DNA from 2 places in the Marinobacter sp. LV10R520-4 genome. Region 1 is predicted to be linked to the other one. Evidence: riboswitches for the same ligand, from Rfam matches in the RefSeq annotation. Region 1 holds a riboswitch; the other holds the start of a gene.

Region 1 (5,766 bases):
TGGCTGGTCTTTTTTGAGATAGCGCTGCAGGCATGGGATTTGTCCCTGTTAGGGCTTGCCGACAAGCCATCCCTCAGTGCTGGCCTGGCGGACAGTTTGTTTGCACTGACGGTTACCGGGCTAATCGCCAGTTTGACCTGGACTTTTGCCGACGAACTTCTGGAGCGCGCTGTACGCCGCGGCGACCGTAAAAAACGCCTGAGGGCGGCCCGCGCCCAAACCATTGTTCCTATCGCCCGCAACACCATTCTGGTGACGATTATTGTGGTGGCCTTTCTGGTCAGCCTTTCCATTGTCGGGGTGGATGTAACACCGCTGCTGGCCGGTGCCGGTATTATTGGCCTGGCGGTCGGTTTTGGTGCCCAAACGCTGGTACAGGATTTGATCACCGGGCTGTTTATTGTGGTGGAAGATTCAATGTCGGTGGGCGACTTCGTGGAAATCAACGGCTTTATGGGCACGGTAGAAGGTTTCAATCTGCGTACCGTGCGGCTGCGGGATCTGGAGGCGGTGGTACACCACATTACCTTCAGCAAAATCAGCTCTATTCACAATATGTCGCGCCAGTTTGGCATTGCCCTGATAAAAATTCGGGTACCGCCGGAGCTGCCCATTGATGACGCCATCAAACTGATGACCGACACCGCAGAGGAACTGCGTGCAGACCCCGCCATGCGCTGGCTTATCTGGTCGCCCCTTGAGATGCAGGGTATTCAAGCGTTTGAAGATGGCTGCCCGATATTGCGCATGCGTATGCGCACCAAACCAGAGTACCAGTGGGATGTGTCACGAGCGTTCAATCTACTGCTGAAGCGGCGGATGGAAGACCTGTATCTGGACGTGGCCGCACCCCGCATCAGCGTGCAAATGGCAGCCGAAGGCGGCGCCCGTTCGCCAGGTCGCGGTGGTCCGGCCGTCAATATTGAAAAACAGGATTAACGGACCAGAAAAAAACAAGCTCCGCGAATATAACGGAGCCTGGCAACAGACAACTCTACTCTACATCTAAAAATAGCGGTGTCAGGCGCTGGCGATGCGCCCGGCCAGCGGTGATGACGGATCTGCCAGTTGGCGGCGGGGCATCCGCCCGGCCAGAAATGCTTCACGCCCGGCTTGCACCGCCAGGCGCATAGCGCGGGCCATGGCAACAGGGTCTGGCGAATGGGCAATGGCCGAGTTCATCAATACCCCGTCGCACCCAAGTTCCATCGCCATAGCCGCCTCGTGAGCGGCACCAATACCGGCATCCACCAGCACCGGCACACTGGCGCGCTCGACGATCAGGCGAATATTGTGGGGATTTTGAATACCAAGGCCGGAGCCAATCAACGAGCCCAAGGGCATAATCGCGCAGCAGCCGATTTTTTCCAGCTCCAACGCCACAATGGGGTCGTCGCTGGTGTACACCATCACGTCAAAGCCATCACGAATCAGCTCTTCGGCGGCCTTCAGGGTTTCCACCACATTCGGGTAAAGGGTGGACTCATCCCCTAGTACTTCCAGCTTGACCAAGTTGTGGCCATCCAGCAGTTCACGGGCCAGCTTGCAGGTGCGCACCGCAGAACGGGCATCGTAACAGCCAGCGGTATTGGGCAGCAGGGTGTAGCGGTTTGGCGGCAGGAAATCCAGCAGGTTGGGCTCGTCGGGATTCTGGCCAATGCTGGTGCGACGCACGGCAAAGGTTACGACCTCGGCGCCGCTTTCGTATAGCGCACGCGCGGTTTCATCGTAGTCTTTGTAGCGGCCGGTACCCACCATAAGGCGCGATGTGAACTGCCGCCCTGCGATCACCAGTGGTTTGTCCAAGGTTTGTTCTGTCATGTTGTGTTCCTGTTTGTGTGGGTACCTACTTGCACAAGCGGAGACTGTTGCAAGTGTTTGTACCGTGATTTGATATTGGGCAGCAAAAATAACGTTTCAGCGACGATCAGGCCTGGCCAACCCTAAATGTTCGCGCAGAGTGCTGCCCTGATACTCAGTACGAAACAGCCCGCGACCTTGCAACACCGGCACCACCTGCTCGATAAAGTCTTCAATACCACCGGGCAGCGACGGCGGCATCAGGTTAAACCCATCGGCGCCTTCGTTACGGAACCAGTGCTCCATCTTGTCGGCAATCTGCTCGGGTGTGCCAATCATGGTGCAGTGGCCACCCCCCGCCGCCAGCCGGCCTAACAGCTGGCGCAGAGTCGGCTGTTCGGTTTCGATAATGCGTAAAATGGTGCTGTAGCGGCCCTGCGGCCCGCTAAACTCTTCCAATGGCGGCAGCGCTGGCACCGGTGCATCTAGATCCCAGCCCGAACAGTCCTGGCCGATAAACATGGCCAGCTGGCGCAAAGATGAATCCACGGGTAACAGCTCGTCAAGCTCACGCTGTTTGGCTTTTGCTTCCGCTTCGGTGGGTGCCACGTAAGTGACCAAGCCCGGTAGGATCGGCACATACACCTCGCGGCCCGCGGCTTTCACCCGCTGTTTGATGTCGCGGTAATAGCTTTGCGCCGCCGGCAAATCGTAGGCAACGGCATAAATCGCCTCAGCGCATCTGGCCGCCAGCTCCCGCCCGGGCTCCGACGCGCCGGCTTGAAACAATACCGGGTGCCCCTGCACCGGGCGCGGCACGTTCAACGGTCCGTCTACCCGAAAAAACTCTCCTTGGTGGTTTATCGGTCGCACCTTGGCGGGGTCGGCGTAATGGCCTTGGCGATCAAACCGCAAAGCGTCATCAGCCCAGGAGTCCCACAATCCCAACACAGCCTGCACAAACTCGTCGGCGCGGCGGTAACGCTCGGCGTGGCCGGGCATAGCGTCATAACCGTGGTTGCGGGCTTCTACATCAAACATCGAAGTAACCACGTTCCAGCCAATGCGGCCGCCGGAGATATGATCCAGCGATGCGACTAAACGCGCGGCGTGAAACGGTGTGTAAAAAGTGCTGGATACGGTGCTGATAAACCCGATTTTTTCCGTGGCCCGGCTCATGGCGGCCATGGCCGTTAGCGGCTCCAGGTAAAACCAGCTGCCGTCTGACACATTGCCCGCCGAATTGCTGTCGGCGAAAAATACGGCGTCCAGCTTGCCCCGTTCGGCGGTTTGCGCCAGGCGCTCGTAATAGCGAATGTCTCCCAACTGCTCCACCGCCGACTGCGGGTGGCGCCAGGCTGCTCGATGATGGCCACAACCCATCAGAAACAGGTTGATGTGCATCATCCGTTGATGTGAACCGGAGGCCGCCATCAGTTTTTCACCAATCCGCCGTCTACCACCAGGTTCTGCCCGGTTACCGAGCGCGACCAGGGTGACGCAAAAAACAAGGTAGCATCGGCAAACTCTGCCGGCGTGGTCACCCGTCGCAACGGTGTGCTGGCGGCGATGAAATCGAACACCGCCTCAGGCGTTGCAGCAGATGCGTCCGTGGTGCGCAGTAGACCACCCGACACCATATTCACGGTGATGTTATCCGGGCCCAGATCCTGCGACAGGGTACGGGTAAGCGACAGCAAAGCCGCTTTACCCGCAGTGTAATCGTGGTACGGCACCACCGGGTTCTGGAACAAGTTTGTCCCCACATTCACAATGCGGCCAAAACCCTGTTCGCGCATACCAGCCAGCGCGGCCTGGGTGGTGTTCAGCGCGCCACCCACCACGCCGGCAAACTGCTGGTTCAGATTCTCCCAGGTCAGCTGATCCGCATTCGGGCGAGCATCGCCGTTGAACGAGAAATCTGGTAAGGCATTATTGATTACCGTGGTCACCGGAAACCCGAAATGTTGCCGGGCCTGGGCAAACATCGCCTGCACAGCGGCGCGGTCGGTCACGTCAGCCTGCACCGCAAGGGCACGTACCGGTTCTTCAGCGGCCAGTTTGTGCGCCGCTTCGGCGCTGTTGCGGTAGTTAATGACAACGTTGGCGCCTTCCCGCAAAAACGCGCGCACCAGGTGTTCGCCCAAACCGCGGGCAGCACCGGTTATCAAAACCAGCTGTTGATCAAGACGGACGGATTTGTGCATAGACACCTCATGGCTGAGGCGAAGGTATGAATGGACAGATTGGGTGCGGGCGCACCCTCTGACATCCCTTCGCCAGTATGAACTGGATCAGGTTCAACGGGTGTGCTCTCAGCCCTGCAAAGCAGGACACCCCGTGTCGAGCCAAAACCATAGCACAACGGCGGCACGAATATGCAGGCCAAACCGCCATTAATAGCGGCAATTGACAAGTACGAACAGACTTCCTACTCTATTGCCATTCCTGGGGGCGCCATTGCGATGGCTGAGACTCCGCACTTAGTGCGGTAACCCTTCGAACCTGATCCGGGTAATGCCGGCGAAGGGAAGGAAAACGCCTGCTTTACGCTTGCCTGTGCGCCCCTTTCTTTCCCCGCTGCTTGTCTTGGTTGTCCCGGTTGTACTATTGACCCGCCACCTTTGGCGATGACGCTCCCGCCTGCCGCGGCAAGGAAAATTTACCCATGCTCAGCACCTCTACCGCCCTTATATGGCTGGTTTTATTCGCCGCACTTTTTGCGATACCCGGCCTGATTTACGCCCGCCACAAGCAAGACAAACTGGACGACTTTCTGGTCGCCCGCAACAGCCAGAGCAGCTCTGCCACCCTGCTAACCTTGCTGGCAACCACCATGGGTACCTGGATTCTGTTTGGCCCGGCCCAGGCCGCCACCTGGGGTGGCATTGGTGCTGTGACCGGTTATGCTCTGGGTGCCCTGGCACCGCGGCTGATCATGATTCCCTTGGGCAAACGCATTCGAACATTAATGCCCGAAGGCCACACCCTCACCGAATTTGTGCTCGGCCGCTATGGTCGCGTTATGTACGGCTTCGTGCTGGTGATCATGGTTTTTTATCTGTTTATCAGCCTGACTGCGGGCCTGACTGCCATTGCCAAAATGGTGTCTTTACTAGCGCCGGTGCCCTTATGGCTAACCGCCAGCATCGTCATGGGCGCCACTCTGCTGTACACCCTGTACGGCGGCCTGCGAGTCACCATTTTTACCGACCGGGTACAAATGCTGGTGATTTTGCCCTTTTTGGCGCTATTAATTGGCTTTGGCTGGAAGGCCACCGGTGGTCTGGCCCCGGCGATTCAAGGTTTGCAGGAAAAAGCTCCACACCTGCTTAACCCACTGGACATCAACGGCCTGAAATCCGGCCTGACCTTTTTCCTGGCAGTGGTGCTGACCGGGTTATTTTACCAAGGCACCTGGCAGCGTATTTTCGCCGCCCGCGATAACAAGGTTATCCGCAACGGTTTTATCATCAGTGGTCTGTTGAGTTTCCCCATCATTTTCATCATGGGTTTGTTCGGGCTGGCGTTTGTAGGCCTGGGCTTGCCGGGTGACGGTTCGGTGGCGCTGTTCAGCGTGTTGCTGGCGGACGTACCCGTGTGGTTTGCGATTGGCCTGTTACCCTTTGGGCTGGCGCTGATTATGAGCAGTGCCGACTCCACCATCAGCGGGCTGACCAGCATCATGGTCATAGACCTGCGCCGGCTGCTGCCAAAGTTGAGCAACCATAGCCTGCTGTCGCTGTCCCGCTGGCTGATTGTGTTGTTGTCGGTACCGGTGCTGTTTGTGGCGGCCCAAGGTTACAGCGTGCTTTACCTGTTTCTGCTGGCCGATCTGCTGTGCTGCGCCGCTGCTTTCCCGGTATTTTTTGGCTTCTACAACGCCCGTTACCAAAGCTACAACGCCGCGATTAGCACGTTTGCCGGCCTGGCTACCGGGTTAATGCTGTTTCCCGCACCGGGGGC
Region 2 (5,766 bases), 1.7 Mb from region 1:
GCGCGCAATCAGCGGGGCGTTAAAAAACACATGGGCCAAAACAATGCCGTTCAAGCCGTACAAGTTCCACTGCAGCGCCGGTGCAAAGTCACTCACAATCCCAGTGAGCCAACCCTGGCGGCCGTAAACGTTAACCAAACCAGAGACCACCACAATGGTGGGCATCACCAGGCTGAGCTCCATCAGCCGAAGCAGCAGGCCGCGGCCGGGAAACCGGGGTTGCCGCGCCAGCGCCCGGGCAACGGGAATGGCCAGCAGCGTGCTGATAAGCACGGACAGCAGCGCCTGCCAAACGGTAAAACTAACCACATTGCGCAGGTAACGGCTGTGCCAGAGTTCTGCCGGGTTTAGCGCCGGTGCTTGCCATAGTAGGGCGCCCACGCCTGTGGCCGTCAGCGTGATTATGGCCAGGGCGATCAGCAGGCCGGGTGCCAACTGCCAGCCGGGGTGGCTCAGGGGCGCGCGATGGGTTTTATAAAAGCTCAGCGGATTTTGCATTAGCCAGCTCCGCTAGCGTGTCATGGCTTCCAGCCACTCATCGACCCATTCGCGACGATGTTGTGCCACCTCGGCCGGATCAAAAAACAGAGTGCGGGACGGCTGTATCAAACGGTTAAAAACATCGGGCAATTCGGCGCCCAGATCAATAGCCGGGTACATAACGTTCTTCAGCGGAATATGGCGTTGAAAGTCGGCGCTCAACATGAAGTCCAAAAACTCCCTTGCCAGCGCTTTATGTGGTGAACTGGCGACCACCGCCGCTACTTCTACTTGCAGGTAGTGCCCCTCGCTGAACGCCGCTGCCTGATAGCGCTCGGTCTTGTCGATGGCCATGTGGTAAGCCGGTGAGGTGCTGTAAGACAAAATCATTGGCGCTTCACCGTTCATAAACAATGAAAAATAGCCGTCACTCCAGCTCTTTGTGGTGGTCAGGATTTTTTTCTGCAACTGTTCCCACTTGGCCCCGGCATCGTCGCCGTAAACGTGGCGCATCCAAAGCAAAAGGCCAAGGCCAGGTGTACTAGTGCGCGGGTCCTGAATAATGATCTTCAAATCATCCGGTGCCGCAATCAGCTCAGCCAGATTTGTTGGCGGGTTGGCCAACTGCTCGGTGTCGTAAACAAACGCGAAGTGGCCCCAGTCGTAGGGTACGAATAATGGGTCTTGCCAGAGGATAGGCAGATTGAGAGCGTCCAGGTTTACATTGTGCGGCGCCAATAGCCCAGTGGCGCGAGCCAGTTCCATGGTGCCGGTGTCTAGGCCCAACACCAGGTCGGCTGAGCTGCTGGTACCTTCTAGCCTCAGTCGCTGTAGAATGTCTCCGCCGCTGTCGAGCACCACATAATTAAGTTGGCAGTCACAGCGCTGCTCAAACGCCGTTTTTACCGCCGGCCCCGGCCCCCATTCCGCTGCGAACGAGGGGTGGGTGTATACCGTTAAATCTGGGTTTTCGGTAGCGCTGGATAAACTGGTAAAAATGAGGATAAAGAGCCCTAAAACTGTCTGGGTTTTAGCAGGGAGTAGGGCAGTCTGACTCTTTTGAACAACGCGTTGGAACAGCGAATACGGCATGGTGGTTAAACCTCAAAATCCGGTTTTGGGGCACCATACGCGGTTTTCGGCCGATTAAAGCTCAATTCCTTCGCCGGCATTATCCGGGGCAGGTTCCGCGGGTATGGTCTCAGCCTGTTGGAGGCACCCCGTTGAGATGGGTGAGTATAACAGCCTAAGCCTTATAAGGACGACACCGCAGATCGACAAAACTATACCAACATGCAAAGACAAGCTTACCGTCTTGACGCAGCATAGGAGATCATATCAAACACGGTGGTATACCAAGGTTTCGTGAAAATATTTAACCAACGCATCCACTGCGCAAACCCCACCAACCGGAACAGAACCGCGTGATATTGGGAATTTATCAGGTTGTAGCTGTACTTGAGTAGTTGTTCAATACAAAATCGGATGATGACTTAAAATTTTCCCTGAAGCTACGTCTCAGCCTCAAAAATCTGGAATTGACCAGGGCTCGCGCGATGATTCACAACCGGCAAGACTCTCTGGAGCGGGCTCTTCAGCTGTTCTGGCAAAAGGGCTTTCATGCCACCTCGTTGAAGGATCTGGAGAAAGCACTCGATATGCGACCGGGTAGTATCTATGCCACTTTTGGCAGCAAAGATGGGCTTTTTCAGGAGTCCTTGGAGCGTTATGCCCGCTTGGGGCTGGCCGAGTTTGAGCGCACTTTGAACGCTTACCCATCACCATTGGCTGGGTTGGCCGCCTGGCGCAAGGCCGAAGATTTGTTGGCAGGCATGGAAGAACGCTTTATTGATCGTTTTGATGCGGCACAGCAGATCGGGGAACTGGATGCCCGGCTTGATCCCGTTCGCCTTGGGCGGCGCTTGCAGGCAGAAGTAATGGGGTTACGCGCTTTCGCCCAACGTGACGTCAACAGTGCGACTGTTCATGCTCTTGCTGAAGATATGGCACTGTCCCTGGAAGCTCTGCGTAAGGACGGTGTTACAGATAAACGCTAATATTTATCGCGTATTTGCCTGCTCTTGTTGCCTTAGGGCAGGGAGCAGGCTTCTTCAAGGCAGACTGTTTAGTCGATCGTTTTAGGTGCCAGTTTTTCTTGAGTTTTCAAATCAAAATCCGAGGCATCATGCCGCTCGTGCAGTTGCTCTGAAAGCTCACCCCAAGTGCGGTTGACTTTGCGGCCACGTTTGACAGCGGGGCGTTCAAAGATCTCTTGTGCCCAGCGGCGCAGGTTCTTGTAGCTTTCGACCTGCAGGAATTCACCCGCACCATAGGCCTCTCCCAGCACCAAATTGCCATACCATGGCCAAGTGGCTATGTCGGCAATGGAATACTCGTCTCCGCCGAGAAAACGGTGCTCGGCTAGCTCCCGGTCAAGCACGTCCAGTTGGCGTTTCACTTCCATCGTGAAGCGATTGATCGGGTATTCTAACTTCTCGGGTGCATAGGCGTAGAAGTGCCCGAATCCGCCGCCCAGATAGGGCGCTGAACCTTGCAGCCAGAACAGCCAGTTCAGTACTTCGGTGCGTGCAGCCGTGTCCTTTGGAAGAAAGTGCCCGAACGTCTCAGCCAGATAAAAAAGGATCGCACCGCTTTCAAAAACTCGGCTGCCGCTCTCCGTATCAAACAGAGCCGGGATTTTCGAGTTTGGATTTACGTCGACAAAGCCGGATGAAAACTGGTCGCCTTCGCCAATCTGGATCAGGTGAGCATCGTATTCGGCCCCGGTTTCACCGATGGACAGCAGCTCTTCGGCCATGATGGTGACCTTCTGGCCATTGGGTGTTCCCATCGAATAAATCTGCAAAGGGTGCTTTCCACGCGGCAGCGTCACCTCATGTGTCGCGCCGGCTATGGGGCGGTTAACACTGGCCCACGTTCCGCCGCTTTCGGCGTCCCAGGTCCAAACCTGTGGTGGTGCATATTGATGGCTGTTCGACATGATCCTGACCCTCTTTTAGAAATAAATAAAGCATTTAATAGAGCAGCGACACGTCAGGGCGGGAAACGAGAACCGCCTCCGACTTGCTGGGCATATTAGTCAGCCTTGTGCCACTCAAACTTCTGGAACGGCTTGTCTATCGGCGTGTCGGCAAGGTGATTTGTGTAGTTGCTCATCACCTTCTGTGCGGTGCCAAGAATGACCTCAAGAATCTGGCGCTTGGTGAATCCGGCCTCCAGAAATGCTGCCACGGCGCTGTCATCCACGTTGCCGCGGCCGCGCACAACGGCGAGGGTGAAGTCGCGCAGGGTTTCCAGCCGGTCTGTCGGTAACGGTGTTTCGTTACGCAGAGCGTCAGTGATGCCGTCATCAACGTTCATGCTCTTGGCGATGCCGGTGTGTGCGGGCACGCAGTAATGGCAAGCATGTTCGACGTTGATGGTTTGCCACACCACGGTGGTTTCTTCGTCGTCGAAACTGCTATCCAGAAAGAGCTGATGAAGCCGCTGATAACCTTCAAGTAAGCCTGGTGCTTCAGCCATAACCGCGTGAAGGCTTGGAATCATACCGAAAGCTTTGATGGAGTTGTCGAGTAAATTCTGGCTTTCTTGTGGGGCGCTTTCTTTGTCATGAAGAGTAAAGTTGGTCATGGAATGACTCCTTGCCTAAAAAGTAAAAGTGATGCGATTTACATCGAGTTAAACGTTGCCGCCAAATTTGAGTGATCGATCAAATTTAGGCGTTAACTTTTCAAAGTAGGTTTAACAGGAATAACACTAACTGAACTTGAGTGATCGTTCAATATTAATTTGAGCGATTACTCAAATTGCAGGGACGTATCGCCATCACAGTATTTTTAGAGCAAAAAATCTCTAACCAAATTCCTAGCCTTGTAAGCTTGCCATTACCTTAGCTTTCGAGGCCCTTTCGCGTTCGGCATAAAGGGATAGCTCATCGGTTACCTGAGCACCAAGAGCCTCTTCAAAGGCATCACGGTTCGCGCCCCCAAGGTTTGACTGGGAAATACCCGCCTCACTTACTGGAAAAAATCTTCATAGGTATTGGTTGCGCTTCAATCAGCCCTTACGCAATCAAGGCTTCCGTATCTTTGTCGGTGCAGTCCTTAGCGGCTTGCCTAACTTCGGTCAGATAATAGTGGAATAGGATCTGATGGCGACTATTGAGGGGTATTTGCCGGTGTCTGAACAATAATGCGCCCCTACAGGCAATGGATGTCGGGGCCTGCAGAGGTTTATGTCTTTTTTAGAGGGGAAATTCCTAGGACCCCATTTAGCAGTGCCTCGATCTCCGCACCAGGATCATAATTCTGGCGTACAGGGCGGTTAGCAGTGTGGGCATTGATCACATCTTTAATCGGTTCACCGATTGTTGAGTCATTCAGCACAGGAAATTCATTTTTTAATTTATTGCTGATCTGACCTTCATTGCGCTCGACTGAGCGCATAATCCGATCTATATGTTCATCCGGCCCTTCTAAGAAGTCCTTCACCTTATCCCGAGCTTCGATATATGAATGATGCGACTGAATCTGATGGCGCATCTCGTATTCAATCGTTTCGTGAATAACGTGGAAAAGGTATTCAGATTGCTCCGTGAGATCAGGATAGCGCCAGGCCGGGCGCAGGGTGTCATTGCCGGAAAACTCGAAATCCGACACCACACCATCTGGGTAGGCGGTCCGACTTCCGAATCGGATATCGTTGGCTGTTTTCGCCATCATCGGGCGGGAATAGGCTTCAAGAATCTTGTCGTAGCGGGTGCGACTGACTGTGCTTTTGGTGATAGTGGAGGATATCGGCAAAAGCAAAGGCGCCGGTATTGCGGAATCCCGGCGAAGGGTGTCGTTGATCAGAAAGCGAGAAATCCGCCCATTTCCATCTGCCATAGGGTGAATGAAAACAAAGCCGAAACTGGCTACCGCCGCCCGAATGACTGGGTTCACGTTCCGGGTTTTTTCCATGAACGTTTGCAGACCCTTGAGCATAGGTTCCACATCGTTGGCATCAGGGGCGACGTAGTGAACATAGGAGCCCATCTCCTGAGTTCCTGAGCCAACAAAGACCGGAGACTGGCGAAGCCCATGGCGAATGGTGCTAGTGCCAAGAATGCTGTCTTGAATTTCGGTTAACGCTCCGATGGAAAGGGGGGCTTCGATCTGCCCGCAATATCGGCCCATCGCCAAGGCGAAGCGGTGAATCTTGCTCTTCTGATCGCCCTCATGCTCGATCGCAAAGCTGGCTCGACTCTCACGGATGGTTAGCCAA

Evidence for each region. A riboswitch is a leader RNA that binds a small molecule or an ion and turns the genes downstream of it on or off. The one in region 1 is predicted to bind thiamine pyrophosphate.
Region 2: it holds a riboswitch for thiamine pyrophosphate, as region 1 does, so the genes downstream of both, thiB (thiamine ABC transporter substrate binding subunit) here and ATG98_RS08790 (3-oxoacyl-ACP reductase) in region 1, are expected to answer to the same signal.

The regions. Positions count from the first base shown of each region.
Region 1 covers NZ_PDJM01000001.1:1,808,667-1,814,432, reverse strand. Annotated here, with positions in the region: gene ATG98_RS08805 (mechanosensitive ion channel family protein) at 1-939, shown strand, start outside; gene ATG98_RS08800 (thiazole synthase) at 1,021-1,821, opposite strand; gene ATG98_RS08795 (LLM class flavin-dependent oxidoreductase) at 1,918-3,234, opposite strand; gene ATG98_RS08790 (3-oxoacyl-ACP reductase) at 3,234-4,007, opposite strand; TPP riboswitch at 4,055-4,151, opposite strand; TPP riboswitch at 4,241-4,349, shown strand; gene ATG98_RS08785 (sodium:solute symporter family protein) at 4,469-5,766, shown strand, end outside.
Region 2 covers NZ_PDJM01000001.1:3,534,582-3,540,347, forward strand. Annotated here, with positions in the region: gene thiP (thiamine/thiamine pyrophosphate ABC transporter permease) at 1-498, opposite strand, end outside; gene thiB (thiamine ABC transporter substrate binding subunit) at 511-1,572, opposite strand; TPP riboswitch at 1,621-1,713, opposite strand; gene ATG98_RS17160 (TetR/AcrR family transcriptional regulator) at 2,037-2,537, shown strand; gene yghU (glutathione-dependent disulfide-bond oxidoreductase) at 2,606-3,481, opposite strand; gene ATG98_RS17170 (carboxymuconolactone decarboxylase family protein) at 3,577-4,131, opposite strand; gene ATG98_RS17180 (Fic family protein) at 4,734-5,766, opposite strand, start outside.